Regions from separate parts of the Nocardioides sp. NPDC023903 genome, predicted to be linked through region 2. Evidence: riboswitches for the same ligand, from Rfam matches in the RefSeq annotation. Region 2 holds a riboswitch; the other holds the start of a gene.
What was found. A riboswitch is a leader RNA that binds a small molecule or an ion and turns the genes downstream of it on or off. The one in region 2 is predicted to bind cyclic di-AMP.
Positions count from the first base shown of each region.

Region 1: linked by a shared signal. The riboswitch ahead of AB0F44_RS06030 (C40 family peptidase) and the one ahead of AB0F44_RS13380 (NlpC/P60 family protein) in region 2 are both predicted to bind cyclic di-AMP.

Region 1 covers NZ_JBEZZS010000003.1:216,969-231,159, forward strand. Annotated here, with positions in the region: gene ligD (non-homologous end-joining DNA ligase) at 1-808, shown strand, start outside; gene AB0F44_RS06025 (response regulator transcription factor) at 823-1,503, shown strand; cyclic di-AMP (ydaO/yuaA leader) riboswitch at 1,718-1,889, shown strand; gene AB0F44_RS06030 (C40 family peptidase) at 1,895-2,710, shown strand; gene prfB (peptide chain release factor 2) at 2,833-3,951, shown strand; gene AB0F44_RS06040 (alpha/beta hydrolase) at 3,956-4,741, shown strand; gene AB0F44_RS06045 (NlpC/P60 family protein) at 5,042-5,881, shown strand; gene AB0F44_RS06050 (BTAD domain-containing putative transcriptional regulator) at 5,966-9,124, shown strand; gene AB0F44_RS06055 (hypothetical protein) at 9,144-9,761, opposite strand; gene ftsE (cell division ATP-binding protein FtsE) at 9,836-10,525, shown strand; gene ftsX (permease-like cell division protein FtsX) at 10,584-11,492, shown strand; gene AB0F44_RS06070 (peptidoglycan DD-metalloendopeptidase family protein) at 11,516-12,793, shown strand; gene AB0F44_RS06075 (peptidoglycan DD-metalloendopeptidase family protein) at 12,869-14,140, shown strand.
Region 2 covers NZ_JBEZZS010000010.1:118,065-132,255, reverse strand. Annotated here, with positions in the region: gene AB0F44_RS13440 (ubiquinol-cytochrome c reductase cytochrome b subunit) at 1-176, opposite strand, end outside; gene AB0F44_RS13435 (Rieske 2Fe-2S domain-containing protein) at 173-1,336, opposite strand; gene AB0F44_RS13430 (c-type cytochrome) at 1,333-2,214, opposite strand; gene AB0F44_RS13425 (heme-copper oxidase subunit III) at 2,228-2,893, opposite strand; gene AB0F44_RS13420 (hypothetical protein) at 3,032-3,442, shown strand; gene trpD (anthranilate phosphoribosyltransferase) at 3,439-4,476, shown strand; gene AB0F44_RS13410 (Lrp/AsnC ligand binding domain-containing protein) at 4,588-4,866, opposite strand; gene AB0F44_RS13405 (DEDD exonuclease domain-containing protein) at 5,041-6,804, opposite strand; gene AB0F44_RS13400 (hypothetical protein) at 6,870-8,747, shown strand; gene AB0F44_RS13395 (APC family permease) at 8,728-10,632, opposite strand; gene AB0F44_RS13390 (NYN domain-containing protein) at 10,715-11,980, opposite strand; gene AB0F44_RS13385 (hypothetical protein) at 12,103-12,285, shown strand; cyclic di-AMP (ydaO/yuaA leader) riboswitch at 12,382-12,586, shown strand; gene AB0F44_RS13380 (NlpC/P60 family protein) at 12,602-13,588, shown strand; gene AB0F44_RS13375 (hypothetical protein) at 13,629-14,191, shown strand, end outside.

The sequences.
Region 1 (14,191 bases), on a different contig from region 2:
CAACTACTACGCCCAGGTCGCGCCGGCGCTCCTGCCCCAGCTCCAGGACAGGGCTGTGACGAGGATCCGCTGGCCCCACGGCATCGGCGACATGTCGTTCTTCGAGAAGAACGCACCGGCCGGCACCCCCAGCTGGGTCCGCACCGTCATCGTCCCGACAACGGGATCCCGAACCGCCGACCACAGGGAGGGAACACTCACCTTTCCGATCCTCGACAGCCTCGCCGCGCTCACCTGGGCCGCGAACCTCTCCGCGCTGGAGCTGCACGTCCATCAGTGGACGGTCGGCGCCGACGGCACCCCGGCCGGCGCGAACCGGATCGTGATCGACCTCGACCCCGGCGAGCCGGCCGGTCTGCAGGAGTGCTGTGAGGTTGCGCTGCTCGTACGAGAGGCGCTCGGCGCCCGTGACCTCGCCGCGACCCCGGTGCTCAGCGGGAGCAAGGGCGTGCACCTGTACGCGGCCCTGCCGGAGCCCGTCGAGCCGGACGTCGCCACGGCGCTGGCCAAGGAGATCGCCGAGGAGCTTCAGAAGGCCCACCCGCGCAAGGTCACCGCGACGATGACCAAAAGCCGCAGGTCAGGCAAGGTTTTCCTGGACTGGTCGCAGAACTCGGGATCGAAGACGACGATCTGTCCCTACTCGCTGCGAGGCAAAGCGACGCCGACGGTCGCCGCCCCGGTCACCTGGGACGAGGTCTCCGAAGGGGCCGAGGATCCGCTCGGTATCGACCAGCTGGGACCTAACGATGTGATCACGCGCTTATCTGAAAGGGGGGATCTCTTCACAAGCCCTACGGGGCTGTAACTATTGTTCTCTTCATGTCGAACTCCGTGCTTGTCGTAGAAGACCAAGAGGACATCGCTGCTCCCCTGGTGCGCACGCTCCAGCGTGAGGGCTATGACGTCACCTGGGTCGACTCCGGCAAGAAGGCGCTGGAGCTCCTGGCACCTCCGTACGACGCCGAGCTGGTGCTGCTCGACCTGGGCCTTCCGGACATGGACGGGCTCGAGGTCTGCAAGGCCGCACGCGACAACGGCTACGAGGGCGGGATCATGATCCTCACCGCCCGTGACGCCGAGATCGACCTGGTCGTCGGGCTCGACGCCGGTGCCGACGACTACCTGGCCAAGCCGTTCGCGCTGGCCGTCCTCCAGGCGCGGGTCCGCGCCCTCCTGCGCCGCTCGGGTCCGGTCGAGCCCGGCGCCGACGACGACGCCCTGCGCATCGACGTCGCTGCCCACCGGGTCTACGCCGGCGAGCGTGAGGTGACCCTGACCGGCAAGGAGTTCGCGCTCCTGGCCGTCCTGGCCGCCTCCCGCGACAAGGTCGTCTCCCGCGACCGGCTGATGGCCGAGGTCTGGGACGAGAACTGGTACGGCTCGACCAAGACGCTCGACGTCACCGTCGGACGCCTTCGCCAGAAGCTCGAGGCAGCCGGTGTCCAGGAGAAGGTCGTCGCGGTCCGCGGAGTCGGTTTCCGACTCGAAGCAGCGGAGTAAACGCAAGTTCGACACGGCGTCAGACACGTGTTCACTCGGTGAGATGACTCACAAACGACGGCAAAGTCACGCGTGAACACGCCGTTTGTGCTCCGGATTCGGGCATTCGGGATTGGATCCGTTCCAAATCGCATGTCACCTTGGATGAGCCGTGCAGAACGCACGACCGGCCCCGGGTACACGCCGAATCCTGTCCCTCCGGAAGCCGGCCCCTACTACTGAACCCCCTTACCCTCACACTCAGCAGTACGTATGGGACAGGAGCGGGGGACCCAAGTTCCACGCGACTAACTCGGACGGTCGCTTGGGGTGAAGCCATCGTTTGATGGCCGGGCAACCTTCTAGCCCGAACCCGACAGCTCACCTCGCAGGCGTGGGAAGGAACTCACGCATGTCCAAGTCCGTATCCAACCCTGCCCATCGAGGCGCGCCGCGCCCGTTCAGGTCGCCGAACGTCTCGATCGCCCGGTCGATCGCAGGATCTCTCAGCGGCCACGGCAAGCTCATCGGCCGCATCACCCTCGCCAGCGGCATCGCCGCCGGTGCCCTGGTGGCGGTGCCCGCCGCCAACGCCGCCCCGGTCTCCCACGAGACCACCACCCTCGAGTCGACCGCTGAGTCGGCCAAGGTGGTGGAGGCTCCGACCCTGGAGGCCTCGGCCACCCCCACCGCGATGCTCACCGACATCAAGCAGCTCGAGAGGGCTGTCGAGGTGCAGGAGCGCAAGGCCGAGGCAGCCCGCAAGGCAGCCGAGGCTAAGCGCAAGGCAGCGATCGCCGCCAAGAAGGCCGCAGAGGCCAAGAAGAAGGCCGAGGCAGAGGCGAAGGCCTTCGCCGCGAGCCAGGAGGGCAAGATCGAGCGGGCGATCAGCGTCGCCTCGGAGCAGATCGGCGACCCGTACGTCTGGGGTGCCACCGGCCCGAGCTCGTTCGACTGCTCCGGTCTGACGCAGTACGCCTTCAGCGCCGCCGGCATCGAGCTTCCCCGGGTCTCGCGGGACCAGGCCGCTGCGCTGCCGACGGTCCCGAACGACCAGATCCAGCGCGGCGACCTGATGTTCTGGGGCAGCCCGGTCTACCACGTGGGCATCTTCCTGCGCTGGGAGAATGGTCAGGCGATCATGCTGCACGCCCCCAAGCCGGGCTCGGCCGTTCGTGAAGAGGCTGCCTGGGACGGCTGGTTCGCCGGCTCGACCCACCAGGCCTGAGGCTTCTCGGGACCCATATATCCCCCTGGCGCTCGCCCTCCGGTTCCCCTACCGGAGGGCGAGCGCATATTTGAGGGTCCGCGAATCGGGTACGGCACCACGCGTCAAGTAACCTGTAAGACGTGGCAGGCCCCGAATTCGACACCGAGATCAAGCAGCTCCAGGCAACGATGCAGACCATCGGCCAGGTGCTGGACCTGGACGCGATGCGCAAGGAGATCGCCGACCTCGGCGAGCAGGTCGCCGCGCCCGACCTCTGGGACGATCAGGACAACGCCACCCGCGTCACCGGCCGCCTCTCGCTGCTGCAGGGCGAGCTCAACAAGTTCACCGAGCTGCACACCCGCATCGAGGACCTCGGCCTGATGGTCGAGATGGCCCAGGAGGAGGGCGACGCCGACTCGCTCGCCGAGTCCGAGGCCGAGCTTCGCCGGGTGAAGAAGCTGGTCGAGAGCCTGGAGATCCGCACCCTGCTCTCGGGGGAGTACGACTCCCGCGAGGCCGTGGTCACGATCCGCTCCGGCGCCGGTGGCGTCGACGCCGCCGACTTCGCCGAGATGCTGATGCGGATGTACGTCCGCTGGGCCGAGCGCAACAAGTACCCGGTGGAGGTCTTCGACACCTCCTACGCCGAGGAGGCCGGGCTCAAGTCCGCCACCTTCGCGATCCACGCCCCCTACGCCTACGGCACCCTCTCGGTCGAGGCCGGCACGCACCGCCTGGTGCGGATCAGCCCGTTCGACAACCAGGGCCGCCGCCAGACCTCCTTCGCGGCGGTCGAGGTCGTACCCGTGCTGGAGCAGACCGACGAGATCGACCTCGACGAGAACGACATCAAGGTCGACGTCTACCGCTCCTCGGGCCCCGGCGGCCAGTCGGTCAACACCACCGACTCGGCGGTCCGGTTGACCCACATCCCCACCGGCACCGTGGTCTCCTGCCAGAACGAGAAGTCGCAGCTGCAGAACAAGGCCGCCGCGATGATCGTCCTCAAGGCCAAGCTGCTCGCGCTGAAGAAGGCCGAGGAGGAGGCGCAGCTCAAGGAGCTCAAGGGCGACGTCGCCGCGTCCTGGGGCGACCAGATGCGCAACTACGTCCTCAACCCCTACCAGATCGTCAAGGACCTGCGTACGACCTACGAGGTCGGCAACCCGCAGGCGGTCTTCGACGGGGACATCGACGGGTTCCTCGAGGCCGGCATCCGGTGGCGCCGCGGCGCCGAGAAGGCCGAACAGAACTGACCTGATGGATGCGCTGACGCGCACCAGGCTTCCACTCCCGGGCCGCGGGGCGGCGTACGTCTATGACGCCTACGGCCCAGAGGACGGGGTGCCGATGGTGCTGTTGCACGAGCTCGGAGGCAGTGCGAAGCGGTGGCAGGGGGTCATGCCGCAGTTCGCCGCTGACCACCGGGTGCATGCCTTCGACATGCGTGGGCACGGGGACTCGGACTGGGCCTCGGAGTACTCTCACCGGCTCATCGCCGACGACGTGATCGTGGCGATGGACGCGCTCGGGATCTCGGGCGCCGTGGTCGTCGGCCACTCGACCGGCGGCAACGTCGCGCTCTTGGTCGCGATGCACCGGCCCGACCTGGTCTCCCGGCTGATCATCGAGGACGTGGTGCCTCCCGCGCCGCGCGAGCGCAGGCGGCCCGGTCGCCCGGCCAGGCCGATGCCTCACGACTGGGAGTGCATCGCGTCCCTGCTGGTCGAGGCGACGATGTACGACGCGTGGATGTGGGAGCAGCTCGAGCTGCTGCCGATGCCGACCCTGCTCGTGGCCGGAGGCGGCAACAGCCATATCCCGCAGGAAGATCTCGAGAAGGTCGCCCGGCGGATCCCGCAGGCCGATCTCGTCCACTTCGACGTCGGACACTTCGTGCATCGCAACCAGCCCGCCGAGTTCGCCGACACCGTCCTGGCATGGCTCGCGTCGCGGGTGGGATCCCCATCCCTAAGGACCCCACCCGCTCTCGCCGACCGGCTCTGCTCTGACTCAGTGCCCGCGGCGGCGCGCGCCGCCCGGTGAGGTGCCTACCCAACCCGAGCGACTAAGTCGATTAAAGCACTCGACTTTGGTTGGCGCAAATGACTCGCCGCGTACGGCCTACGAGGTCGGCAACCCGCGGGCCGTCTTCGACGGCGACATTGACGGGTTCCTCGAGGCCAGCATCCGCTAGCGCCGGGGTGCTGAGAAGGCCGACCAGAACTGACGTACGGGCAGAGTGCGGGCGCTCCTGACGTACGGGCAGCGCGCTGAAATCCGTGAGTTCTACGGTCGTCTCACCAGCTGCCGAACAGCGGCAGCAGAGCACGAAGGACGACTCCCATGATCTCAGGACCCAGCGGAATTGCCAGCCGCGCCAGAAGTCTCCTCGTCGCCGGGGTGGTCGCGGTGCTCGCGTCGTCGGCGCTCGTGTTCGGCACGGGGGCGCCGGCATCGGCGGCCTCGAGCATCTCGATCGGGACCACCCTGGATGCTGGCGAGAGGCTCTACTCGCCCAATGGTGACTACTCGCTGACCATGCACACCGAGGGCAACCTCATCCTTCGCCAGGTCTCCGACGGCGAGATCGTGTGGCATCCGCGGGCAGGCGGCCTCGGTGGCACCAAGGTCGGTATCAGCGAGTACGGCAACGTGGTGATCTGGACGGCGTCGGGCAAGGCTGTCTGGGCCAGCGGAACCAGCCGCTGGAAGGGCGGCACCCGACTCAAGGTGACCGACTACGGGCATGTCGTGCTGCTCAACGACGCCGGCGACGTGCTCTGGCAGGTCGGTAGGGGCGAGGACATCCACGGTGTCGAGCGCATGATCGAGTACGCTGCGGAGCAGCTCGGCGCACCCTACGCCCTCGGTTTTCACGGGCCTGACTACTTCGACTGCTCGGGGCTGACCTACAAGGCGATGCAGGCAGGCGGATTCGATATCGGGAGTCACAAGTCCGCAGACACGCAGTACGCCAACTACGCGGACATCGCGTGGGATGACCGGCGTCGCGGCGACCTGCTCTTCTTCAACAACGACGATGACGCTGCGGTGGACCACGTCGCGATCTATCTCGGCGAGGGGAAGATGATCCATGCGGTGCAGCCTGGGACGCCGCTGTCGATCACGTCTGTGTCGTACGTCTCTGGTCCCAAATCCTTGGTCGCGCGCCCGTTCGCCTGATCAACCCACACGCACGCCCGAGGGGTGACTGCGGCACGGTCACCTCTCGGGGCATTTCCCGTTGCCGCCGATAGTCTCTCGATCGTGGCATCCGACCCCCCGCACGCAGCCCACAACGACCCCACGAAGTCATTCGGAATGCTGGTGCGTATCCAGCGGAAACGGCGGGGCTTGACCCAGCGTGACCTGGCGGATCGGGCGGGAATCAGTCTGGCCGCGGTCCGAGACCTCGAGCAGGGTCGGAGCCGACGACCCCGAGAGGAGTCGCTGCTGGCGCTCGTGCGTGCTCTGGGACTCTCTGAGGCGGAGGTTGCCGACCTGCGGAGCCAGCGGTCCGCGCGGCAAGCCCGGACTGTCGATGCGAAGGCCGATCCCAGTGCGCTGCGGATCGACGTCCTGGGCCCGCTCGTGCTTCGCGTCGGAGGCGAGACGGTGCCGCTGGCCTCAGCGAAGCAGCGCGTGCTGCTCACCAGGTTGGCTCTCGCGGCGGGCGAGGTGGTCTCACGGGACGCCCTCCTGGAGGCGCTGTGGGGCGAGGACCCTCCGGCAACCGGACCGGCGGCGCTCAGCACCCAGCTCACCCGGTTGCGCCGCCTGCTGGACCGTGGCGCGAATGACCGCCTGGTGGCCACCACGGCGGGGATCCGGCTCGAGCTGGAGCCGCAGCACCTGGACCTGCTGGAGTTTCGGTCGGGCGTCGCCAGGGGAACGGCCGCGACAGAACCAGAGGTCGCAGTCCGCCATCTTGCCGAGGCCACCGATCTGTGGCGTGGCGGAGTCGAGTCGGATCCGATGCGGTTCGGGCAGGTGCCGGAGGCGATCGAGACGGAGTACGTCGCAGCGCTGATCGCCCTCGCGGCGGCCGCGCGGGAGGCTGGGGTTCCCGAGAAGTCGTTGGTCCCGCTGCGAGCAATGTGTGGGCGGCGCCCGCTTGACGAGGCGTTGCACGCCCAGCTCATCCGTAGCCTTGCGGCTGCTGGCCACCAGGCCGAGGCGCTGGGTCGCTACGAAGAGATACGCCGAGCACTCGCCGACGAGCTCGGGATGGATCCCGGGCAGCAGCTTCGTTCGGCCCATCTCGACGTCATCCAGCAGCGGTGGCGCGGCCGGCGGCCGCGCAAGTCGCCGGCGCCGCAGCAGCTGCCGGCGCCGCCTCCGAACATTGTCGGCCGGGAAGCGGTGATCGCCGAGATCGAGCGCGCTCTCGGCAGCGATGAAGCTCAGTCCACTGGACGGGTCGTCTTGGTAAGTGGCCCGGCAGGTGTCGGCAAGACCTCGGTGGTGCTTGTTGCTGCGCATCGGCTGCGCACCGGCTATCCCGACGGTCAGCTGTTCGTGGACCTGCGTGCCGGTGTGGGTCGGTCGATCGCCGCCGTCGACGTGGTCGGCCGGTTCTTGAGGGCCCAGGGCGTCGAGGACGTTCCTCCGGACGTCGATGAGGCCGCCGCGTTGCTGCGTAGCCGATTGGCCGAGCGCCGGGTCCTGCTGGTGCTCGACAATGTTCAGGAGGCGAGGCAGATCTGGCCCCTACTGCCTGGAGCGGGGCGCAGCGATGTCCTGATCACCAGCCGCAGCGTGCTACCCGACGTGGATGGCACTGTCTCCATCAGTCTTGACGTGCTCGATCCGAGCGACTCGGTGCGGCTGATCCAAGAGGTTTCCCGACGCTCGGGCGAGGACGCTGAGGCGATGGCTGCCTTGGCTCGATCCTGCGGGGACCTTCCGCTGGCGCTACGGATTGCGGCCCGCCAGCTGGCTCATCGGCCTCGATCCTCCGCGGCCGACCTTGCTCGAAGACTTGATGGTGCCACCGACATGCTCGGCGAGCTGGTCGTCGGTGAGGTGAGTGTGCTCGGCAGTTTCCGCCTGAGCTACGCCACCTTGTCTGTGCAGGCGCGGCGTACGTTCCGGATGTGTTCTCTGCTCCCGGCTGATGACTTCGGTGTCGACTCGGTCGCTGTGCTCCTGGACGAAGACGAAGCTGCCAGCAGGCACTCGCTGGAGGAGCTGCTCGACGCGAACATGCTCTATCAGCATTCGGCCGAGCGTTATCGCTTTCATGACCTGCTGCGACTCTATGCCGAACATGAGTTCGCCGGTGGCAGCGGCAGGGAGGATGGTGCTGAGCCGGCTCGTCATCGACTGGCCAGGTGGTATCTCGATCGAGCGACGGCCGCCGTCGATCGGGTCGTCCCGCAGCTCGGGGCGGCGGTTCACGCCGACAGGGCGTCAGCATTCTTCGACGAAGATGCGGCGATGGCCTGGCTGGACCAGGAGTATCCGGCAATGCTCGAGCTGGTCGAGTCCTCGGTGGAGGAGGGCATTCTGCTCGACTTCTCCTGGCGCATCGTGGACCAGCTGCGGGGCTATCTGTTCCTGCGCCGTCGCGAGGGCTGGCTCCGCCTGGCCGAGGCCGGGCTGATCGCCGCCGAGAAGGTCGACGACGATCGGGCGCGAACCGCCATGTACATCTGTCGGAGCTATGCCCGTGGCGCGCTTGGTATGGACGACGGATCACTCGAGGACACCCTGCGGGCCAGCGCACTGGCCGAGGCCTGCGGGTGGACCCAGGCGGCCGCCTGGGTCGCGCATGACGTCGGCTGGCAGCGTTATGAGTCCGGGGCGCTCCTTGATGCTCGGGAGTGGTTCGAGCGGAGCATGGCGCTGGCCGATGGCGAGGAGAGCCACGCATTCGCCTTGGGGCTGAACGGATTCGGGATGGCGCTGCTGGAGAGCGGCGAGTTCGAGCAGGCCGCCGAAGCCTTCAAGCGCGCTCAGGACCTGAACCACGCGGCGGGGCGGGAGACCGCCGTCCTGGCCAACCAGGGCAACCGGGCCAGTGCCCTGCGGCAGCTCGGTCGCACCGTGGAGGCTCAGGCACTGCTTGACGTGGTGCTACGTGGCTATCGGCGACGAGGGTATCCGCGTGGTGTGCTCTCGACCCTCGACGAGATGAGTCGGCTGTATGTCCAGGTCGGCCGCAGCAGCGAGGCACGTACGGCGGGCCAGGAGGCGTACGAGATCGCTCGGGATCTGGGAGAGCCGCGCGGGATCGCGCTGGCTGCTGACGGGTTCGGCTGGAGCCTGGTCGCAGATGGTGACCCGGGAGCGGCGATTGCGGTGATTCATGAGTCCGTCGCGATCGCAGAGGCCCAGGGTTACGGTGTATGGGCGGCCCGTGCGCGGGCGCACCTCGCCGAGGCGCGTCGCTCGTACGGAGAGCCAGATAGCGCCCGGGGCTAAGCGGTGCCTACCCGCAACCTCAGGCGGCGGCCGCGGTGGCGGTCACCAGGCACCAGCGGGAGGCGCGCTTCTGGACCGTCGCAGGTGCCTCGCCGGCCTTGCCGGTGAGCTCGCAGGAGAGCCAGGCGTCGCCGAAGAGGCCGCGGTAGACCACCTTCGGCTGCTTCTTCGCGTCGGTGCAGGTGAGGGCGACCGACGGCTTCCCGTACGCAGGAGTCGACGCGGCCTTGCAGCCCTTGGGCACGCTCTTGGTCATCTGGGTGGCCCAGTCCAGGGTGACCGGCGGGGCGAAGACCCAGGCTCGGGCCGAGGTGGCCGAGTTCTCCGGCCCGGTCCAGATGCAGCCGTACTCCTGCGAGACGTCGTTGACCTCGCCCGAGATGGCGGTCTGGTCGCCGTCGCCGTAGGCCTTCTTCTCGGCGGCGGCACCGCCGAGGGCCTCGGTCGCGTCCTTCGTCGGCACGCGGTCGCAGAACGCGCCGCGGCGTACGTGCATCTTGGTGGTGTCCGTGGTGCTCAGGTCGCCCTTCACCTCGGCGACCTCTGGCTCGTCGTCTTTCAGGGTGAGTACGCCGACCCCGACCGCGATCGCGGTGAGGACTACGGCACCGATGAGGATCCGGACTGCAGAGCGCACGCCGTCAGAGTACAGGGGCAGGTATCTCAGAGCCGAAGTGCTGAGCCCACCACCATTGCACTACCCTCGGTGCGGTGATCCGCTTCGAGAAGGTCAGCAAGGCCTACCCAGGGCAGGCGCGCCCCGCCCTCAACAGCCTTTCGATCGACATCCAGAAGGGGGAGTTCGTCTTCCTCGTGGGCCAATCCGGCTCAGGGAAGTCGACGGCGCTCAAGCTGATGCTGCGCGAGCAGCGCCCGACCACCGGCCGGGTCTACGTCGCCGGCAAGGAGATCAACCGGCTCGCCGGCTGGAAGGTGCCGCGGCTGCGCCGCCAGGTCGGCACGATCTTCCAGGACTTCCGCCTTCTGGCCAACAAGAACGTCGCCGAGAACGTCGCCTTCGCGATGCAGGTGACCGGCCACTCCAACCGCGAGATCCGGGAGCGCGTCCCGGAGACGCTCGAGCTGGTCGGTCTCGACGGCAAGGGCGACCGGATGCCCGACGAGCTCTCCGGTGGTGAGCAGCAGCGCGTGGCCGTCGCCCGCGCCTTCATCAACCGGCCGATGATCCTGATCGCCGACGAGCCGACCGGAAACCTCGACCCTGGCAATACCGTCGGCATCATGCGCCTGCTCGACCGCATCAACCGGTCCGGCACCACGATCGTGATGGCGACCCACGACGTCCAGATGGTCGACCAGATGCGCAAGCGCGTCATCGAGCTCGAGCACGGCCACCTCGTACGCGACCAGGTCCAGGGCGGCTACGGCGCTCAGTTCTGAGCCGGCCCTCTCACCTTTCGACCAGGTTCCACAACCAGAAAAGGTTCCTCGACCCGCCATGCAGCTGCGCTATGTATTCACCGAGCTCCGCCAGGGGCTACGCCGCAACCTGTCGATGCACGTCGCGGTGGCCCTGACGCTGCTCGTCTCGCTCACCCTCGCCGGCGTCGGCCTGCTGCTGCGTGAGCAGGCCCAGCTGACCGAGGAGGTCTGGGGCGACGAGCTGCAGATCACCTTCTACATGTGCAACGGCGCCAACGACCGCAACCCGCAGTGCGCCGGCGCCGTCGACGACAGCCAGAAGCAGGTCATCACCGACGCGCTCAAGGACAACAGGTACGTCGACAAGATCGAGGAGGAGAGCCAGGAGCAGGCCTACGAGCGGCTGCAGGCTCTCGACGTCGAAGGCGTCAGCGGTCCCGACCCGGTGGTCAAGTCCAGCGACATGTGGGAGTCCTACTGGGTCACGATGACCGACCCGCACCACTCCGCCGAGATCATCGAGGCGGTCGCCGGTCTGGACGGCATCGACCACGTGGGCGACGTCCACGAGGTCACCGGGCCCATCCTCGCCGCCGTCGACGGATTGCAGAGCGCGGCGCTGGTCGGCGCGATCGTGCTGGTCATCGCGGCCCTGCTGCTGGTCGCCAACACCATCCGGCTGGCAGCCTTCGCCCGACGTCGTGAGATCGGGATCATGCGACTGGTCGGTGCCTCGACCCTCTACATCGCGCTGCCGTTCCTCCTGGAGTCGCTCGTGGTGGCCCTGGTCGGGATCGGGCTGTCCGGGATCGCCCTGGCCGCGGTGATGTACTTCGGTGTCGAGCAGCGGCTCTCGTCCACCGCGGTGACCCAGTGGGTCGGCTGGGAGGAGTTCTTCAGCTCCTTCGCGATCGTCGCGATCCTCGGCATCCTGCTCACGCTCGTCCCGACACTCCTGCTCACCCGCAAATACATCAAGGTCTGACCCGGATCCCCTACCGTCGGGCCGTGCACTGCCCCCGTGTCCGCAGCCCCCGTGCCGGTTCGCTCGCCGCTGTGCTCAGTTGCGCCGTGGTGGCTGCCGTGCTGCTCTCGCCCACCCTTCCCTCCTCCGCCGACGAGAAGGACCGCCTCGAGCAGGAGCAGCGCGAGGTCCAGCAGGACCAGAAGGCCGCCGCCGAGGATCTCGAGCACTCCAGCGCCGGCCTCCGCAAGGCATCGGCGACGTACGCCGCGGCACGGAAGAAGCTCGATCAGGCCCAGACCCGTCTCGATGAGCTCAACGCCAAGCTCGTCGAGGTGCAGGCCGCTCACACCAAGCTCGAGGCCGAGCTCGCCGAGCAGAAGCTGCTGCTCGCCGAGGCGAAGCGGGAGCTCGCCGAGGGCCAGGCCGAGGTGAAGGCGCAGCGCGAGGAGATGCGCGACGCGATCCTGACCCGGTTCACCGGGGGAGACCCGCGGCTCGCCCAGGCGGCGGCGCTGCTCTCCGGAGGCTCCCTCGAGGACCTGATGCGCCAGCAGACGTACGTCGACGCGGCTTCGGCTGGTCAGGATGCCACCCTCCAGCGGATGGAGGCGACCGAGACGATGCTCGTCGTCCGCGAGGGCGAGGTGCAGGAGGCGACCGACGCGATCGCGGCCAAGGAGAAGAAGGCCCGGGAGCTGGTCGCCGAGGTCGACTCGCTCCGCGACCAGGCCGCCGCGGCCCACGCCGAGATGTCCACGCTCGCCGACCAGGCGGCCACCGCGAAGCAGTCGGCCGAGGCGGCCCGCGCGGCGGACGCCGCCGAGCTGCGCAAGCTCGAGTCCGAGGAGTCGGCGCTGCGTACGAAGATCCGGTCGCTCGCCTCGGCGGGCTCCGGCTCCGACCGCAACGTCGGGTCGGTCGGCGGGCTCTTCGGACCGCCGGTGACCGACACCTACGTCACCTCGCCCTACGGGATCCGCAAGCACCCGATCTACGGCTATGTCTCGCTGCACAACGGCACCGACTTCTCCGCGCCCTGCGGCCGCCCCCTGCTCGCGGTCGACTCGGGGCAGATCATCTCGACCTCGTACTCCAGCGTGTGGGGCAACCGCCTGCACCTGTATCTCGGCAAGGTCAACGGGCACTCCTACACCGCCGTCTACAACCACATCTCGAGCTACGCGAAGAGCTCAGGGACCGTCGGGCGCGGTGAGACCGTGGCGTACGCAGGCACCACCGGCTGGTCCACGGGCTGCCACCTGCACTTCACGATCCTGCGCGACGGCACTCCGGTCGACCCGGCACCACTGCTGGGCTGAATTCGGCGGCTGAGCCCTGGGGGGTATCGTCTCCTGCTCGTCCGGTCACCCCCCACTGCCACCGGAGGCAATGCTTTGCACCCCGCGCGACTCGGCGCCATCCGTCTGAGCCGTCCCCTGCTCGCGCTGCTCATCGGCTGCGTGCTCGCCGGGACGCTGATCACCCCGCTCGCCCGAGCCGACGACTCGCTCGATGACCAGCAGGAGCAGATCGAGAAGGAGAAGGAGGCGGCCCAGCACGCCGTCGAGCACTCCAGCGACGCCCTGCAGCGAGCCACCACGGCCCTGGCCACCGCCCAGAAGAGGCTGGCCGGCGCTCGGTCCCGGCTGAAGAAGACTGACCTACGCCTGCGGACGTCCGCCCGCGCACATCGACGCGCCGAGGCGTCCCTGGAGCGGCAGCGAGCCGTGCTCGAGGCCGCGCGTACGGACCTGCGCACCGCGCGGAAGCGGGCGAGCGATTCCCAGGAGGACCTGCGCGACACGATCCTGGAGGAGTTCACCGCCGTCGGCGACCCGCGGCTCCAGGAGTTCTCGGCGCTGCTCGAGGGGGCGACGCTGGAGGAGCTCATGCGGCGGCGCAACTACACCGACGCGGTGACCTCCTCGAAGGCCAGCACGCTGGACCGGCTGCGAGCAGGGGAGCGGCTGGTCGCCCGCCGCGAACGTGGCCAGCGACGGGCCACCGCGGCCGTGGCAGCCACCGAGAGGACCGCCGCCCACAAGGTCGCCGAGGTCAAGCGGCTCCGAGCCCGCGCGGCCGAGGCCCGCGACGAGATCGCCGCCCTCGTGACACGGACCGCGGCCGCCCGGACGAAGGCCGCCGAGCTGGCCGAGGAGGACCGCAAGGTCCTCGCCGAGCTCGAGAAGCAGGATGCCGCACTCAAGAAGAAGATCGCCGCCCTCGCCGAGGGCGCGCAGAACCGGACCGTCGACACGCTCGCGGGCATGTTGGCGATGCCGGTCGCGGACTCGTACGTCACCTCGCCCTACGGGATGCGCACCCACCCGACCACAGGGGAGTACAAGCTGCACGACGGGGTCGACCTGCACGCCCCCTGCGGCACGCCGCTGCGTGCCGCCGAGTCGGGCACGGTCATCGCGCAGGAGTGGAACGACGCGTACGGAAACCGCCTGCACCTCTTCCTCGGCAAGATCAACGGACACTCCTACACGGCCGTCTACAACCACCTCGAGGCGTACCGCAGCGCCGTCGACGACCCGGTCGCGCGCGGCGATGTCATCGGGCTCGCCGGGACGACCGGCTGGTCCACCGGGTGCCATCTGCACTTCATGATCCTGCGGGACGGCGAGATCATCGACCCGATGCCGCTGCTGGGTGTGTAGCCGGTTGTGCAACTGGGGGCCTAAACGTTTCGCGGTCATGACCCTGCGCCT
Region 2 (14,191 bases):
AGCATGAACGACCAGTGGTCGGGGAAGATCTTGCGGGAGAGGAACTTGCTCAGGCCACCGAGGCCGAGGCGCTCGTCGGCCCAGTTCGCGGCTGCGCCGGCCTTGGTCGGCTTGCCCGCCGGGGCAGCGGCGTTGGTGCCGTTGCTGGCGGCAACCTTGGACGTGTCGGTGCTCACTGTCCGCCCTCCTTGTAGCCGTACTGCTCAGCATCGGCGGCGTGGTCCTTGGACCAGTCGTCGAAGATCGTGTCGATGTCGTGAGTGTTGCGCTCCCAGTAGCTGACGCCCACAGGCTCAGGGTAGTCCGAGAGGGCAACGAGGAAGCCGTCCGCGTCGACGCCCAGGGGCAGCTGCGGGAGGTGCCGGCCGGCCGGGCCGAAGATGACCTTGCCGTGGTCGGCGAGGTCGAAGGTCGACTGGTGGCACGGGCACAGCAGGTGGTGCGTGGTGCGCTCGTTCAGCGAGATCGGGCAACCGACGTGGGTGCAGATCTTGGAGTAGGCCACGATGCCGTTGACCGACCAGTTGCGGGTCACGTCGTTGGCGATGTCGTTGGGGTCCATCCGCAGCAGGATCGTCGCCGCCTTCGACTTGGCGATCTGCAGCGGCGCGCCGTGCAGGCTGCCGTCGAAGATCGTCGAGGGCTCGGCGTTGACCAGGTCACCGATCTCCAGGTCGCCCGGGCGGATCGGGGTGCCGACCACGTCGCGTACGACGCGCACGCCGGCGTCCCAGACGGTGTGCTCGAGGCCGGCACCGGGGTAGGGCTGCTCCGCGGTGATCTGGGCGTTGGTCTGGCCCAGGTCCTTGAGCATCACGATCGCGGGCAGACCGAGCAGGGCGGCCGAGCCGATCATCGCGTTGCGGATGAAGGGGCGGCGGGCCATGCCGGACTCGTGGAGCGCGGCCTTGAGCTCGGCGACCGCGACCTCGCGGGTCGCGGGGGAGGAGGCCGCCGGGTGGCGGTCCTCGGTGTGCTCGATGTCGACGACGAGCTTGCGGGCCCACTGGATGACGCCGATGCCGAGGAAGAGCAGGGCGAAGCCCAGGGTCGATCCCAGCGCCAGGTTGGAGGCGCCGTAGCCGGCCCAGACGTCACCGTCGTAGCCAGGCTCGACGGCGAAGTACGCAACCACGAACAGCACCGAGCAGAGCGCAGAGAGACCGAAGAAGAGGCTCACCTGGCGCTCGGCGCGCTTCTCCGCCTTGGGGTCGACGTCGGTGGGACGCCAGTGATGCTCATGCAAGCCCGGGTCGGGCAGCAGCGCGTCCGTGTGCGCGTTGAGCTCGGGGTGCGAGTCGTCGTGCTTCTCGATCTCGCTGAGGTCGCTGCTCACTTGGCAGATCCCTTCTTGGTCTGGTTGGTGCGCGTGGTGTGCGCGGCGATCCAGAAGGCGAAGGCCACCAGGACGCCGAGACCGACGACCCAGGCGACGATGCCCTCGGTCACCGGACCGAGCGAACCATTGTTGAAGCCGCCGTAGTCGGGCTGTTCCTTCATCGACTCGACGTAGGCGATGACAGCCTTCTTCTCCTCCGGGCTGATGTTGCCGTCGGAGAAGGTGTCCATGGACTGCGGACCGGTCAGCATCGCCTGATAGATGTGCTTCGGGTCGGTGTTGAGGATGCTCGGAGCCTCGCCGCCGCGCGGCATGGCGCCGCCGGCACCGGTGAAGTTGTGGCAGGCGGTGCAGTTGGTCAGGAAGATCTGGCCACCGAGGGCGACCGCCTCCTCCCGCTCCTTCTCCGAGGCGAAGGTCTCCGGGTCGTACTGCTCCCGGTCCGGGACGGCCGGGCCGGGGCCGAGGCTGGCGACGTACGCGGCCAAGGCGTCGATCTCGTCCTGGTTGAAGCTGGGGTCCTTGACCTCGACCTGGGCGCCGGGCTGGGCCATCGGCATCCGGCCGGTGCCGACCTGGAAGTCGACGGAGGCGGCACCGACACCGATCAGGGAGGGCCCGTAGAGCTTCCCGTTCTGGGTGGTGATGCCCTCACCGTTGGAGCCGTGGCAGGTGGAGCAGTTGATCATGAAGAGCTCTTTGCCCTCGGCGACGAGAGCAGCGTTGTCCTTCTCCTGCTCGGCCTGGGAGGCCGGGGCGAGCGCGGCGTACGCGCCGCCGGTGCTCAACAGGGCGACCAGGAGCACGGCGGCACCGGCCAACGGGCGGCGACGGTGCCGCGACAGTCGACCGACGGAGCGGTTCAGTAGACGCACATTCAGTCCTTGGTCACTTGAGGAGGTAGATGGTCGCGAACAGGCCGATCCACACCACGTCGACGAAGTGCCAGTAGTAGGACACGACGATCGCGGAGACGGCCTGCTCGTGGGTGAAGCGCTTGGCGACGTACGTCCGGCCGAGCACGAACAGGAAGGCGATCAGGCCGCCGGTGACGTGCAGACCGTGGAAGCCCGTCGTCAGGTAGAAGACCGAGCCGTAGGGGTCGTCGGGACCGGTGATGCCGCGGTTGAGGGCGATGCCCTCCTGCACCAGGGCTGCGTACTCGGTCGCCTGACCGGCGATGAAGACCGCGCCCATGAGGTAGGTGAGGATGAACCACTCACGCAGGCCCCACAGGCGGACCGCGAGCAGGGAGCCCTTACGTCCGACCTGGCCGCGCTCGGCGGCGAAGACGCCGAACTGGCAGGTGAACGACGACAGCACGAGGATGGTCGTGTTGACCGCCGCGAACGGGATGTTGAGCCCAGCGGTGTTGGCTTCCCACACCTCGGGGCTGACCGCGCGGATCGTGAAGTAGGCCGCGAACAGCGCCGCGAAGAACATCAGCTCGCTTGCGAGCCAGATGATCGTCCCCACGCTGACCATGCTCGGACGGTCGTGATGCCCGTGCAGGCGGGCTGTTGGAAGAGTCGATACTGTCGCCACGCCCGCCATTATGTCCTGCCCCCTTTCCAGAGTCTTCTTGGGACCCTGTGTGTCGTGTTTCAGGGTGCTGCTACACCCATAGACACCGCTCAGGTTCGGGTTGTGACATGTGGCCTCAGAGCCTGGTGTTGGCGCTAGCATCGGGGTGTGACCGATACCACCTCGAATTCACTGAAGATCCTCGTCTACAGCGACGACGTCGACGTACGCAAGCAGGTGATCCTCGCTCTGGGGCGCCGCCCGCACCCGTCTCTGCCGGAGGTGGAGTACGTCGAGGTGGCCACTGAGCCGGCCGTCCGCGCTCAGCTCGACGCCGGCGGCCTGGCGCTGGCCGTGCTCGACGGCGAGGCCGCTCCGGCCGGCGGGCTGGGGATCGCGAAGGCGGTCAAGGACGAGGTGAAGGACGCTCCGCCCATCGTGGTCCTCATCGGTCGTCCTCAGGACGCATGGCTCGGCACCTGGTCGCGTGCGGAAGCCACCGTGCCGCACCCGCTCGACCCGTTCGAGCTGGCCCGGACGGTCGTGGGACTGCTGCGGCCCGTTAACGTTGGCGCATGACGTCCGCGCCCCACTCCTGGCCCGAGGTCCTCACCACGCTGGTCGCGAGACAGTCCCTGTCCGCGCACCAGGCGGCGTGGGCGATGGGGGAGATCCTCTCGGGAGAGGCGACGCCCGCGCAGGTCGCCGCCTTCGCGGTGGCGCTGCGTGCCAAGGGCGAGACCGTGGACGAGCTCGCCGGGGTCGCCGACGGGATGCTGGCCAAGGCCAACCCGATCTTCGTGCCCGGGCGGGTGCTCGACATCGTCGGCACCGGTGGTGACCGGTCCTTCTCGGTCAACATCTCCACGATGTCGGCGATCGTCGCGGCTGGCGCCGGGGCCAAGATCGTCAAGCACGGCAACCGGTCCGCCTCCTCCAAGTCGGGATCGGCCGACGTGCTCGAGGCCCTCGGCATCCGGCTCGACCTCGACGTCTCCCGGGTCGGCGAGGTGGCCGAGGAGGCCGGGATCACCTTCCTCTTCGCCGCGGCCTTCCACCCTGCGATGCGCCACGCCGCCGCCGCGCGGCGCGAGATCGGCATCGCGACCGTCTTCAACCTGCTCGGCCCGCTCACCAACCCGGCGCGTCCCGCGTCCTCGGCGATCGGCTGCGCCGACGCCTCCGCCGCGCCGGTCATGGCCGGCGTCTTCGCCCGCCGTGGCGTCGACGCCTGGGTCTTCCGCGGCGACGACGGCCTCGACGAGCTCACCACCACCACGACCTCCCGTGTGTGGATGGTCTCGCAGGGCGTCGTGACCGAGGCGACCGTCGAGCCCCTCGACCACGGCATCGGCCGGGCCACCGCCGAGGACCTGCGCGGCGACGACGCCGCCTACAACGCCGCTGTCGTCCGCCGTCTGCTCGCCGGGGAGAAGGGCGCCGTACGTGACGCTGTCGTGCTCAACGCCGGTGCTGCTCTTGCCGTCCACGACGCCGGGTCGGGCAGCGTGGACGAGCGGCTTGCGGGCGGGATCGCTCGTGCGGCCGACGCGATCGACTCCGGGGCTGCTCAGGCTGTGCTTGACCGGTGGGTGGCGGCTACTTCTCGCTGAGGGTTGCCTGGGGCTGTAGATGATTGCGCGCCGAGTCGGCGCATCCGCACGCCTCGCTCGCTTCGCTTCGCTCCAAGGCGTGCAGATGCGCCGACTCGGCTACACGCCGGGCTAGTCCAGCCCGATGGAGAATGCGGCTTCCAGGTCGACCTGGGAGTAGGTGCGGAAGGCGATGTGGGTCTCGGTCTCGAGCACGCCGGGGACCTTGTTGACCTTGTCGGCGACGACGTTGGCCACGTCCTCGTGGGCACGGACGCGCACCAGGGCGATCAGGTCGATCTGGCCGGTGACGGAGTAGACCTCGCTGACGCCGTCGATGGCGGCGACGGCCTCGGCCACCTCGGGGATCTGGGAGACCTCGGCATTGATGAAGACGATCGCTGTGATCACGCAGGTCACGTTAGCGGATCGTCCTGGAGCGCGTTCGAGGACCCGCCATCGGCTCCGCGCCGCCCAGCACGCACTCTCGCGGCGTTGACGCTTCTCGAATTACGCCCGGTAGTCCTTCGAAGCGTCGCCTTGCGAGAGCACGCGCTGGACGACGCGGAGCTCGATGCCACGTCCTCAAACCCGCTCGAGCGCCGCTGCCCGCCGGCCCGCACCGCCGATCGGACAGGTCCACTCGCCCTCGACATGGGCGAGGCGTACGCCCGGGGACTCCAGCCAGCGCAGCACCAGCTCGGTCTCCTCGGCGCTCGCGGCCGGCACCGGGCCGGGGGCGTCCAGGACCGTCTCGGCGCTGAGCTGGAGGTCGGCGACGTAGGCGTGCGCGTTGGCCTCGCGCGGGATCACTCCGGCCGCGGCGAGGCGCCCGTGACGGACCACGTGGACCGCCCAGCGACCGTCGTCCTCGCGCCGGATCGCGGTGAGATCGGGCAGCCGGGTCAGGGCGGTGAGCCGCTGGGTGCGCGCGGCGGCGCGCAGGTAGGAGGTGAGCCGGTCGCGGTGGACGGCCGCCTCCTCGAACCGCTCCTGCTCGGCCAGGCCGGTGAGCCGCTCGGTGACCGTCTCGACCACCTCGTCGGGCCGGTGGAGCAGCGACTCGCGGACCCGTGAGACCAGGGTCGCGTACGTCTCGGCGGGGACGCTCTGGTCGCACGGGCTCAGGCAGCGGTGGAGCTCGGCGAGGACGCATGGGGTCTTGCGCGGCAGCAGCGGGAGCCGGTCGGCGCACTGCCGGATCGGGAAGGTGTCGTGCAGCGCCTGGAGCGCCTTCTCGGCGACCTTCCTGGAGCCGAACGGGCCGAGATAGTCCGCGTCGTCGTCGAGCACCTGCTTGACCAGCGACAGCCTGGGCCACGGCTCCTGGGTGAGCTTGACGAAGTGCATCTTCTCCGGGCGTCGCGAGCGGCGGTTGTAGGGCGGCTTGTGCTCGGCGATGAGCCGCAGCTCGCGCACCGCCGCCTCCAGCGCCGTCGCGCACTCGATGCCCTGCACGGTCGCGGCCAGCCCCACCATCTCGCCCATCCGGGAGCGAGTCTCGGAGGCGGTGAAGTAGGTGCGTACGCGGGTGCGGAGGTCCTTGGAGGTGCCGATGTAGAGCGCCCGGCCCTTGTCATCCTTGAACAGGTAGACGCCGGGGGCGTGGGGCAGGTCCTCGGCCAGGTGACGCTTCTTGCGCTGGGCGGTGGTGACCTTGGCCGAGAAGACGGCCAGGTCCTCCAGCGTCTGCACGCCGATGTTGCCGAGGCGCTCCATCATGCCGTGGAGCACGTCGACCGTTGCCCGGGCGTCGGAGAGGGCTCGGTGGTTGGGGGTCGTGGGCGAGCCGAAGACCCGGGCCAGCGAGCCGAGCTTGTGGTTGGGCGCCTCGTCCCGGGTGACCACCCGCCGGGCGATCTTCACCGTGTCGAGCACCTCGAAACGTGGCCAGGGCCGCTCCTGCTTCGCGGCGAAGTGCTTGAGGAAGCCCACGTCGAAGGGGGCGTTGTGAGCGACCAGCACACAGCCCTCGGCGAACTCGAGGAACGCCGGGAGCACCGACTCGATCGTGGGGGAGGAGGCGACCATGGAGTTGGTGATCCCGGTCAGCACGGCGATCGAGGGCGGGATGCCGGTGTGGGGGTTGACGAGGGTCTGGAACTCGCCCAGCACCTCGCCGCCACGCACCTTCACCGCGCCGATCTCGGTGATCATGCCGCCGTTGTCGGGGCTGTTGCCGGTGGTCTCCAGGTCCACCACGCAGAAGGTCAGGTCGCGCAGCGGCCTGCCGAGCTCGTCGAAGCCGCGCTGGGCCTCCCAGCCTCCGGTGGCCTGCTCGCGCTGGCGGCGGGCCACGGCACGGGCTCGCATCTCCTTCCGCGCCTCTGTCACCGCCGCACTGCTCATGCGAACACATTAGCGAGTGCCGCCGACAGTCCTTCGCCACTAGGGTGTGGCCACCGACAGGGGAGGTGTGGGCGATCGCTGCGAGAAACAGCGGCACCGAGGGATCGACGTCCGGGAGCGAGGACCGGCCCTGGGCCAGGTGGTTCGCTCGCTCGGGCTCGTTGCAGGTCGAGCCGGCCGAGGCCGGCGAGCAGGCCCGGACGCTGCTGAGCGAGGACGGACAGACCGCCGCGCTGCGGTTCAACGAACGCGTGCTCGACACGCTGACCGGCGATCTGGCGGGCCTGGTCGAGTACGTCACGGTGCTCGACGGCGCCAAGGCCGACGAGGTCCTCAACACTCAGAAGCTGATCGACCACGCCTTCGCCCGGGTCTCCGGCCAAGGTGTCGACCGGTTCGTCGCCTGGCTCGCGGAGCTGCGTACGCAGGGCCATCCGGCGATCGCGGTCCAGGCGCTGCACGCCTACGGCAGGCTCGCGGACGGTGACCTGGCTGCCGTGGCGACCTCGCTGGAGTCCGCCGCGGACCGGGTGATCCTGATCGCGGCCGCCGCGCTGCACCGCCCGCCCGAGGACGCGGCCCGGCTCGCGATCGAGACCGAGCACGACGCCTCCATCGCGTACGCCGTCATCCACGACGTACTCCGTCAGCGGACCGTCCCCGACATCGCCCGGTTCCTCCGCGCGCTGCACCTGCTCGGCGCGCCGGATCTGGTCAACGACACCGTGAAGCAGTTCGCGGCCCCGTCCAGCGGTCGCTCGAACCTCGACAAGGCCCTGCTGTACGTCGCGCTCGACGCCAGTCCGAGGCTGCGCGAGATCGCGCTGGACCTGCTCTGGCGCACCCTCGGCTCGATCGGTGACCTCGGCCGGGCACCCGGTCCCGCCCAGCAGCAGGATCTCGTCGCGGCGTTCTGGGAGCTGTGCCCGGGCGGCCGCGTGCTCGAGGACTGGTTCAAGGTGCGCCTCGACGGCAGCGAGAACGCCGAGGAGGCGCGCGAGCACGTGGTGCTGCTGCTGCGCGGCAGCCGGGGACCCGGCCGCGACAGCCTCCTGGCAGCCATGGCCGGCGACGCGACGCCGATGAACCTGAAGCGCATCTGCGAGACCCTCATCGAGGAGGGCAACGAGGCCCAGGCCGCGATGCTGGTTCGCGCGCTCGCCCACGGCGGCCACATCGAGCGGCTCGGCGACTTCCTCGACCGGTGGTCGTGGGCGCAGCCGCCCGCCGAGACCATGCGGAACCTGCTCCACTGGGTGCTCACCCCGGAGGGCGCGGACCGCGAGCCGATGGGATCCGCTGTCGTGGAGGGCATCGCCGGCTATCTCGCCGACGGCCACGGCCGGACGCTGGGCGAGGACCTTCGCCGACAGGCCGCGACCCTGGTCAGGCTCCGCCCCGCCGAGGAGATCGTGGGCCTGCTCGGGCACGTACCCTCCCGGGTCGGGAGACGCGGCCGATCGGCCGTCGCAGCCGACGTCGGCTGGAGGCTGGCCGAGGATCTGCTCGTCTATCCGGCGCCGACCGAGGAGACGTACGTCGCCTGGTACGCCGAGTGCCTCGCCGCCCTCGAGGCGGCCGGCTTCACCGACGCCGTGCGTACGTCCTGGCATCACCTCGCCGACGAGGCGATCAACCGCCGGGGCGCCGGACCCACGATCGCCGAGACCGCCCACCAGCTCCTTCGCAAGGAGCTCGCCGGCACGGCCGACAGGCTGCTGATCCGCTACCTCGACCAGGCGCAGAGCGTCACGCCCACCGACATCGTCGGCATCACCACGCGGCTGCGCCTGCACCGCTACCCGGAGGCGAGCCGCGCCGGCGTCCTGCGCCGCTCGGTGGGGCGGTGGCAGGACCGGGCCCGGGTCGATGCCGTCGTGGAAGCCCTGGTCGCCGCCGGCCAGGAGGAGGAGGCCGAGTGGGTCAGGGCCGGGTCGTCGTGAGCCGGGTCTGCCTGAGGTAGCGACGCCCCGCACCGACGAGGAGGACGAACGCGCCCGAGGCGACGATCATCACCAGGGCACGCAGGCTCCACACGCTCCACACGGAGGCGTCGTCGATCCGGTGACGGACGGCGCTCAGCAGCGTCAGCGCGACCAGGTACAGCGCGAGCACGACGAACGGGCGGTTCGCCGGGTCGCGAGAGACGAGGCGCGCGCCGTGGTTCTTCGCGTCGTACCAGCCCAGGCCGGGAACCCGGAGATGATGGAGCCAGGGGAGCACGAGCAGGACGAGCGATCCCCAGCCGATGACCGCCACGCCCTTCCACACCCGGTCCCACGCGGACTCGTTGACGACCAGCGCGATGACGACGAAGGCCGCGTACGCCGCGAACGGGAGGAGCCGCTGGGCACCTGTCCCGAGCAGGTCGGAGCGCACGGCCAGGACGACGCAGGTGACCGCGTACAGGATCAGGATCGGGATCGTGTTGAGCACGGCCAGGGTCTGCCAGTCGCCGCCCACCGCCACCAGGACGACCAGCGCGAGGACCAGGTTCACGAGCAGGATCAGCCAGAAGGAGTCGCTGGTGCGGCCGGGGAGCCGTGATGCCCGCGGCTCGTGCAGGCCGCTGGGGACGTACCTCTCCGCGCTGAGCGCGTAGACCTCGCGGCTGAGGGCGTAGGTGAACACGATGCCGGACCCGATCGGGGCGATGATCGCGGCGATGCGGATCAGCACGACCAGCCAGTCGATCGGCGCCCCGGCCAGCGTGGCTGCGTCGGTCAGGCGGGCGTAGGAGGTGCCGTGCTCGGCCCCGGAGGCGGACATGTGCTCGGCGTAGACCAGTTGGAGGGCGGAGTAGAGCAGGAACGAGCCGACGACCGTGCCGTAGACCGCCCAGCGCACGCGTCTGGCCACCTCGCGGCGGCCGCCCCGGACCTCGCCGGTCACGTCCAGGGGCGCCTGGAAGCCGATGTAGGCGTAGATCACGCCGCTGGTGATGAGGGCGCTCAGCACGCCGGTCGACGTCGGCCCGGGCGCCGGTCCTGCGCCCGTGGGGCGTCCGGGAACCGCGAGCACCAGGAACACCACGAAGATCACCGGGATGGCGATCTTGAGCAGGGTCAGGGCCGCGTTCGTACGGAGCACGAACCGCCGGGGCAGCAGCACGAAGGCGATGATCGCGGCGGTCACCGCCACCGCCAGGGCGGAGCCGACCCCGGTGAGCCCGCCCTCGCCGGCCAGGGCGGGGACGACCTCGGCCAGCCCGTTGACCGCGGCCGCCGCCTGGGCGGCCGGGTTGATGGCGTACGAGATCCACAGGGATGCCGCCAGGATGATCACCACCAGCGGCCCGAAGGCGTCGTGCGGGTGGAACAGCAGCCCGCCGGTGCGCTGGGAGATGAGCCCGAACTCGACCATCACGACCGCGATGGTGAGCATGAGTACGCCGCCGGCCGCCCAGCCGAGGAGCGCGGCCTCGCCCAGGCTCTCGTGGAGGCCGGGCACGGCCAGGAGCCAGCCGGATCCGATGACGCCGCCCGCGGCGAGACCGACGACCTCGACCAGGCTCAGCTTGTCGCCGTCCTCGGCGGGTCGCTCGTCCTTCTCGGGCTCAGCCGGGGCGGGCTCGACCGGCTTGACGGGCTCGGCCGGCTCGACGGGCTGGGCAGGCGCCGCCGCGGGCACCTGCGCCCGTCGCATCGCCTCGAAAGCGATCGCGGTCATCAGGCCACCGATGGCGGCGACCCAGAAGCTCGACTCGTGCAGCAGCTCGCGAAATCCCGGCGACTTGAGAGCGTTGAGCTGGACGCTGCCGTAGATGGACATCACGAATCCCGCGGCGCACAGGATCATCCTGCCGATCGCGCTGAGGGTGTGCCGCACGCGCTGGTCTCCCACTCCCGATGATTCGAACGTCGAGAGAACCTATCGAATCAGGGCGGTATGGCGCAGGAAGCCTGCTGGATCAACCCAGCAGCGGCGAGAGCGAGGAGAGCGGGACGGTGCGGGCGCCGGCGCGGCGTACATCCTTGACGACCTCGGCGTCGTCGGTGGCGACCAGGATGACGCGGCCGGCGGGCTCGGCGTCGACGAGGTCGCGGATGACGTCGTCGGCGATGACGCCCTCGGGGGAGAAGAGCACCTTGACGCCGCGCGGAGGCACGGCGGTGGGACGTACGGATGCGGAGTGGGCGTCGAAGACGACGGTCGTCTCGGCGCCGGTGCGGGCGGCGATGGGCGCGATCGCCCGCAGCAGCCGCAGCCGCTGGGCATCGAGCGCCGAGTCGGGCCACAGCGCCTTGGAGACGTTGTAGCCGTCCACGATCAGCCGGACCCGTGGCATGGCCAGGAACTGCTCGAGGTGGGCGCTGCTGGTGACCCCGGCACCGGCGGCGGCGTCCGCGGAGGCCAGCTCGGCCTCCACCCGCTCGCCCGGGGTGCCGGTGACCGGTGGCAGCGCCAGCTCGCGACGGAGGCCTCCGGCCGCGTCGAGCAGCGTGTCGAGCAGGAACCGGGCGCGCAGCGAGGCGTCCTCGCGGTCCGTCTTGGACGTACGCCGCTCGGCGGCGGCCTCGCGCTCCAGCTTGTCGATCTGGCTGCGGAGCTGACGCAGCTGGCGGTCACGCGCGGCGAGCTCGTCCTCGGCACGGGCGAGCGCCGCGCGGGTCTCGGTCAGAGCCGCGTCCAGTCCTGTGCCGGCCTCGCGGGCGGCGGCCCGGGCCTCGCCGAGCTTGCGTCGCAGGGCGGTGTTGTCGGCCTTGAGGTCGTCGAGGCGGGCCTTGCGGTCGGCACGGACCTCGCGGATCTCGTCCTCGGCCGCGGCGAGCTTGCTGCGCAGGCGGGCGACCTCGGCGTCGACCACGGGCACCGCGGCGGCGTCGAGCCGGTCCAGGGCCTCCTTGAGCGAGACCTCCCAGCCGTCGGGGCGGATGAGCCAGACGACGGCGGCCGCCTCGGCCGGGTCCTCGGGCAGGACCACGTCGTCGGAGGAGCCCTGGGGGACGTACGCCGGGCGCAGCTGGCTGCCGACCTTCTCCCGGACCTCGTCGTCACTCTCGAGCACCGAGGCGATCATCGCGCCGCCGGCCTTGGCGCGCCGGGCGGGCGCGAAGTCGGCGATCCGCTTGAGCGCGGGCGGGAGCCGCACCACGTCGGGAAGCACCCCGGCCGTGAGCGCGACGATGCGCCCCCGGACCGTGTCGGGGAGCGTCGCGTACGCGGAGACCTCCATGTTCCAAGTGTAGGGACCCGGTCCGCGATCGCCGCCTCGAATACCGTGCTGCGATGGTGATGACACGCCGCACGCAACCGGACGAAAGCAAAAATGTCGGTGCTCGGTGAGACCGTCACAGCATGACGACGAGAATCGACTGTGACACCTGCCTCGTGCGGGGACTGGCGTGCCACGACTGCGTGGTCACCGTGCTTCTGGGGCCGCCTCCGGAGCTGACCATCGAGGACGACGAGCGCCGGGCGCTCGACGTGCTGGCCGAAGGTGGACTGGTCCCGCCGCTGCGCATGGTGGAAGGGATGTAGCCGAACTTTTGGGCGTGGGTGGTTGGCAGGTGGGGGATGCCGTCGGCTAGTGTGCGCAGGAACTTGGCGCTCGTGGGAGTGGGTCAACCGGCCCACGCGAGTGTCGCGCTTAGTCCAGGCCCGCTTCGGGGCGGGCCAGGAGCCGGGGAACCACACCGGTCGTACGCCGCGAAAACGGAGTGCGATCACCTGGGGTGCATCCGCCGCAAGGGCGATCTGGGAGACCAGATCGAGGAGCGGTGGTAAGGCAGGTCGTGCCTGAACCCGTCAGCTCACCCGGTAGGCGTCAACGACTACACAAGGAGACCGTCCGCTCGTGACACGCGACCGGAAGCGACTCATTGCCGGAGTAGCCGGCATCGCCGCCATCGGTGTCGCCGGGATCATTCCCGCAGCGACCCCCGCCCAGGCAGAGCCCGACATCGACGACGTTCGCAAGAAGGTCGACAAGCTCTACACCCAGGCCGAGGCGGCCAACGAGGACTACAGCAACGCCAAGCTGCGGCTTCAGGACCTCAGGGACCAGCTCGACGACCTCAGCTCCGACGAGAAGCGTCAGAGCAAGGAGCTCGACAAGATCCGCGCCGAGCTCCGTGACTCCGTGCTGCGGCAGTTCGAGGGCTCCGACGTCTCTGCCGTCGGCCAGGTGATCACCTCCGAGGACCCGCAGGAGTTCCTCGCCGGTCTCTCCACCGTCTCGTCCTACAACGCGCTGCAGGCCGACCTGCTGGCTCGGTACAACACCGAGGCGGAGGCCCTTCAGGTTCGCCGCGAGGCCACCGAGGACGCCAAGTCCCAGATGGCCAAGGTCAAGTCGACCATGCAGCAGAAGAAGAGCGAGATCGACAAGAAGTACGAGGCGGCCCAGGCCGAGCTCGACGAGCTGGAGGCCGATGAGCTGGAGGAGTTCCAGTCCACCGACACCAGCATCCCCTCCAACCTGCCGCCGCCCTCTGGCCGCGCCAAGGTGGCCGTCGACTACGCCCTCGCCCAGGTCGGCGACGCCTACGTCTACGGCGCCACCGGCACCGAGTCGTGGGACTGCTCCGGTCTCACCATGGGTGCCTGGGGCCAGGCCGGCGTCTCGCTCCCGCACTCCTCCTCGGCGCAGTACAGCAGCGGACCCCAGGTCTCGCGCGACCAGCTCGCCCCCGGTGACCTGGTCTTCTACTACAGCCCGATCAGCCACGTCGGCATCTACATCGGCAACGGCATGATCGTGCACGCCTCCAACCCGAGCACCGGTGTGAAGGTCTCCCCGATGGACGAGATGCCCTACACGGGCGCCGTCCGCCCGGGCTGAGAGTTTGACCCAGCACCCCGAAGGGGCCGATCGTTCGCAGGTGCGAACGATCGGCTCTCTTCTTTCCCGCCCGGTCCTGATCGGGACCGGGCTGGTGCTGGTGATGCTGCTCGCCGGGTTCGTCGGCTGGCGGCTGACCGGCGGGGGCGAGTACGTCGCGCCGACACCGAGCACCGCGCCGGTCGTGCGCGCCGACACCGAAGGCGCCCGGGCCTCGCTGGCGGAGCTGGTCGACGGCGTACGTGAGGGGGCGAAGCCCGAGGGCGATGACGCCGCCTCGGTGGCGGTGCGCAACGCCCAGGCCATCGGCCTCGGGGACGTCACCGCGAGATACGTCGCCGAGGCGGACAACGTGGAGCAGGACGGCTCCTGGACGGCCGACGTCGAGATGTCGTGGCGCATGCCCGGCGATCCCGCGCTGACCGAGGAGCTGAAGGTCGGCTTCGACGCCGACGGCGCGATCACCGGGTTCTCGGCGGCCCAGGGCACCCGGCTGCCGCTGTGGCTCAGCGGCCCGGTCGAGGTGCGCCGCACCGGCTCCACCCTCGTCGTCGTCCAGGCCTCCGCCGAGGTCGCCGACCGCTACGCCGAGCTGGCCACCAC